2 regions of the Methylomusa anaerophila genome follow, and region 1 is predicted to be linked to the other one. Evidence: riboswitches for the same ligand, from Rfam matches in the RefSeq annotation. Region 1 holds a riboswitch; the other holds the start of a gene.
What was found. Region 1 has a riboswitch for cyclic di-AMP ahead of MAMMFC1_RS17400 (peptidoglycan-binding protein). Riboswitches for the same ligand answer to the same signal wherever they lie in the genome.
Positions count from the first base shown of each region.

Region 1 (2,494 bases):
TTAGAACTTGTCCGACGATTATGGCCGTTGTGGCATTGGCTACACCGACACTGGGGATGCTTGCGGCTACCAGATAAATAATTCCTACGCCAATTATGCCTCCTAGCCAAGAATACCAGGGGGCATCAGGCCAGACATATAGGTTACCTTTTCCCATTTTAAAAATGAACAGTAGTAGCATAACTACAATTGTCCCCGTGATATGAACCATGAATGTGGCTTCTAACAGCCCTATTACCTTACTTAAAGCGCTGTTTAGAGATCCCTGTACCGCCATTAATACACCAGATATCAACGCCAATACTAACGGCAGCATTTCTTGTGAAATGAAATTCACCCTTTACACGCTCCTTAGAAGGTTGTCCTAGCAAATTCATACAGGGTTAGTATAATACTGCCGATGTGTTTATATACTGACAATACTGTAAGTAAAGTATTATAAATAAAAAAATAAACAGGCACAACGCCTGCTAATCCAAGATATAAACAGTTACATTTCTGACACCGAAACTAAAAGCTTCAGCCCGACTGTCAAATGATAAATCAATACGGTTCTCTTTGATAGAACTGCCGATATCATCAGCAATTGCATAGCCGTAGCCATTAATATATAAACGGGTACCCAGAGGAATCACTGTTGGATCTACTGCAACCAGTCCCCGGCGTAACTGGTTACCGCGGTAGGTAAATCCGCTGCAGCCAGGGTCATTGGCCGTGTATGCAGAGGCCCTCATTAGCAACGACCTGTTGTATCGGCTCGGTTCTCCCCCGGCCCGTTCGAGATAAAGAACTGTTTCTTTATCCACAACTCCACTCACAGTAAGGCCATTGCTCTGCTGGAATTCTTTTACGGCTCTTTGTGTGCCCGATCCATAGATGCCATCAATTTCACCGGCATAGAATCCGGCATCGGCAAGAAGTTTTTGTACAACCCGTACTTCGTCACCACGGGAACCAATATCTATGGTACCACCTGATGAAAGAACGGGCGATGCAAAAACAATTGGGAAAGTACCGCTAGACAGAAGGAACAGCAGCACTACTGCCCGACACACTATTTTCAATTGCCTCACCCTCTCTTTACACTGCGCCTCCGAGGTTAGCTGTTGGGTTAGGGTCAAAGAGAAGTAAGAGAAATAACCCTTCTGCCCTATTTGTATTGGCAGATTCACCCCTAATATATATTGGTTCCCCCGTACCTATTGCCCAAGGATTCGGCGACATGATCATAATTATGATACTATAAATTACCTAGTTCGGTCAATCTTTGGCAATGTACAAAATTTAATACAAAATTAATATATTATTAATATATCTGTCCGTAGCTAGGCGGAGCACCGGTTGGAAAGTTATTGTTTTGAATGGCTTGGGGAATACAAGACGTTACCGGCGTTAATCAATTCGGCCAGAGTGTTAAGTTTATCCTCATATGGAATCAGACTTTCTTTGACGTGTTCTTCCACCTTATTTTGTACCAATACCTTGACTTTGCCGAGAATATTCGGATCCTGAATTGAGGCATTTAGTGTGACTATATCATTCGCTGCCGAAGCAATTCCATTTACTGCCTCGGCGTTTCCGGATTGCTCCATCACTGCCTTTACCAATATACTCCATAAATCCTGCTTCTCGCTTTTTTGAATACTGTTGGTAATGTTAATTATCGATTGAACTTGAGAAACAGTAGGATTTTGCGCCATCCTCTGAGTTAGCTTGTCATCCAACAATGCGGCTTCAGCCCGGGGCATTGCCGGGAAAAATAACGGAACTGCAAAAACTATTAACATCATCGCGGCCATTTTTTTCATGCTTAGTATTTACTCCTTTCGGGTAATAGATTAGATGTTCGAGGATATTTTATCATATACTTTACATAAACTATAGAGGTAATATAAAGAAAACTAACCTCCAAACGCTAACAGGAGGTTAGTCGAACCTTTTCATTACACTTATACACAATGTTAGCCCAACTAAAACTTGATGACTGGTAAAATAAACCTAGGCAGTAATCTGACCTTCCCTAAATTGAGGAACGACAGAATAGGCGTCGTGCTCCATGGAAAAAGCCACGTCGTCGCCGTAACCAATACTGAATAGATATTGGGCATGGGAGGAAGCCGAAATTTTCTTAACTAAATCACAACGGAAATCACGGTACATGGCTTGAGCGGCCATTGCCGAGTCACTAAGCCAAGCCCTGTCGGTTAGCCGTTCCGCTAAAAGTCCGGCACATAAAGCATCTTCTAGAGAGAAACGCCCTTCTGTGCCCGCACATAAAACAACAATATCCCGGCTTTCTTCATACAGTTTTCGCGCAACCGCATCTGCATTAACAAAAGAAGCGGTAAATACCTTTTCTGCATTGCGAGCTTTACTTAGGGCTAGTGTACCGTTTGTAGTCGTCATAATAATGGTTTTGTCCAGTACAACTTCTTTTGTATATTCATACGGCGAATTACCGAGATTGAATCCAGGTATCAATTGTCCCTTGCGT
Region 1 covers NZ_AP018449.1:3,853,896-3,856,389, reverse strand. The annotation lists gene MAMMFC1_RS17405 (DMT family transporter) at 1-337, opposite strand, end outside; gene MAMMFC1_RS17400 (peptidoglycan-binding protein) at 471-1,055, opposite strand; cyclic di-AMP (ydaO/yuaA leader) riboswitch at 1,074-1,230, opposite strand; gene MAMMFC1_RS17395 (hypothetical protein) at 1,350-1,808, opposite strand; gene MAMMFC1_RS17390 (2-phosphosulfolactate phosphatase) at 1,999-2,494, opposite strand, start outside.

Region 2 (2,494 bases), 220 kb from region 1:
TTAGGATACTTTTGAGCCTTTTCGATATCTTTAATAGTAATTAAGCCTTTTAAATAGCCATTGGAATCCACAAGTGGCAGTTTTTCGATTCGATGCTGATGCAGGATTTCTTTGGCCTCTGTTAACGAAGTGCCTACGGCGGCAGTTATTAAGTGCTCCCGGGTCATGCACTCGCTAATCTTGCGAGTAAGATCGGTTTCAAATCGCAAATCCCGATTCGTTAGTATGCCGACAAGTTTGCCGTTCTCTGTGACCGGTACCCCGGATATTCGGTATTTTTCCATCAATTTATGGGCATCTTGCAAGGTGTTGGTTGGCGATAAGAATATGGGGTCAACAATAATACCATGCTCAGAACGTTTTACCTTATCAATTTCATTAGCCTGACGTTCAATGGGCATATTTTTATGTATTACGCCCAACCCTCCTTCACGGGCCATCGCAATCGCCATTCTCGCCTCAGTAACTGTATCCATACCCGAGCTAATAAGTGGTATATTAAGCTTGACATTTTTTGTAAGATTAGTGTTAACATTCACATCACGGGGTAGAACATCAGATTTAGCCGGCACTAAAAGTACGTCGTCAAAAGTTAATCCTTCCGGACCGAATTTATTGTCAAACACATTATTAAACTCCTTTCGTAATTTGATAATAAAGTGCGTATGTATTTCAATTATAATAACATAAATAAACTGGCCAAATCTACCACTTTTTATGTGATTACTTAAAAATAGTATAATCACTCAATTATGAAAAAACACCCGGATAATTCCGGGTGTTCTGGATGTTACTTAAGAACATACACTTTGACATCTTGGATACCAAACTTATACGCCTCTTTTACCGTCCACATGGCGATATCAATACGGTTCCCTTTAATTGCACCGCCGGTATCTTCAGCCACACCATACATGCCTTGACCATTTGCAAACTCAATATAGAGCTTGGTGCCGAGGGGAATAACACGGGGATCTACAGCAATAACCCCAGGACGTACTTGCGTACCGATGTGAGTTAGATTACCCCATTTTCCGTTATCATGAGGTCCCGGTGCGTAAGCGGTAGCTACCGCGTTCAGAACATTCTTATAGTTTTCCGGAGAGTTGTGGCTTATACCTTGCTGCGAGTTAACTCCGGCAGAGGCTATCGGTGTCCACACAGCTAGTGCCAGAGCAGCAATCGTTACTACACTGAAGAGAATTTGTTTAATATTTTTCATTTTAAATTTCCCCTTTCTAAATGCCTACGAAGTTAGCTGACGGGTTCGGAGCAAAGGGACGCCCCTACCGCAATGCGGATTCACCCCACTGTTGGTTCCTCCGTTTTCCGAAGTATGGCCGGAAATTAGGCATGTACCTTACTATACATGTTTGTAAGGATAGATGCAAATTCCGTATAAACGGAATAATATTAAATATTATTTTTTATGTAAACAATACTGGCTTATACTCCTGTTTGCTACCAAATGAAGATTTTTGTTTCGCAGCATGAATTACCATAGGATAGTAAAGAATAAATATAATAAATATAAAGTAAGAATAGATGCTTAAAGAAGGTAGCAAATGACTAAACCCAAGAAGATAACCATTAAGCCCGGTAAGCAATTTTTTAATACCAAGAAAATTCCCTTTCCCTTAGAATCGGAAATAAAAAAATATGACGTCATTGTTGTTGGAGCAGGACCAGCCGGATCTTCAGCAGCATATTTTATGGCGAAACAAGGCCTGAATGTAGTTTTATTGGAACGGGGACCATATCCCGGAGCAAAGAATTGTGGCGGTTCTTCCATAATTGCTGAACATACTCATAAACTATTTCCAAATTTTTGGGACGAAGTAGAATGTGAGCGATTGATTACCGACCATGCATATTGGTGGTTAACGGATGATTCTGTACTATCGGTCAGATTTCGCAGCACTAAACTTGCAGCTGCCCCCTACAACCGTTTTTCCATTAAACGTTCCAGCCTCTATAAATGGTTAGCAAACAAAGCCGTAAATGCCGGAGCAACTTTGTTACTTGATCATTATGTAAACGAAGTTTTGTTTGATGAGTGTCAGTCCCAGGCGCAAGCGGTAGGCGTCCAAATTTCTCCCCCGCAGAAATATTGTTTTTGGGCTGATATTATTGTCTTGGCGGATGGTGTAAATTCGTTATTAGCAGAACGGAGCGGTCTTATACCAAGAATATCTCCCCAGGATACTTCTTTGTATGTGAAAGAATCAATTGCCTTACCTTCAAAAGTGATCGAGGAGCGATTTAATCTTCCGCCTGGCAACGGAAGTATTATTAGATTAATTGGTTATCCTACAGCCGGTTTTAATGGCACAGCGTCCCTTCATATCTTCCGTGAGAGTATTAATCTTAGTGTTGGCATGTCGTTAGCCTGTTTGGCTCAAGCCGGACTCAGTCCCAATGACTTATTAGAGCGCATAAAAAAACACCCCCATATGTATCCTTTATTAACCGGGGGCGTTACATTAGAATATGG
Region 2 covers NZ_AP018449.1:4,074,256-4,076,749, reverse strand. The annotation lists gene guaB (IMP dehydrogenase) at 1-626, opposite strand, end outside; gene MAMMFC1_RS21875 (3D domain-containing protein) at 791-1,222, opposite strand; cyclic di-AMP (ydaO/yuaA leader) riboswitch at 1,228-1,364, opposite strand; gene MAMMFC1_RS18550 (FAD-dependent oxidoreductase) at 1,566-2,494, shown strand, end outside.
Region 2: linked by a shared signal. The riboswitch ahead of MAMMFC1_RS21875 (3D domain-containing protein) and the one ahead of MAMMFC1_RS17400 (peptidoglycan-binding protein) in region 1 are both predicted to bind cyclic di-AMP.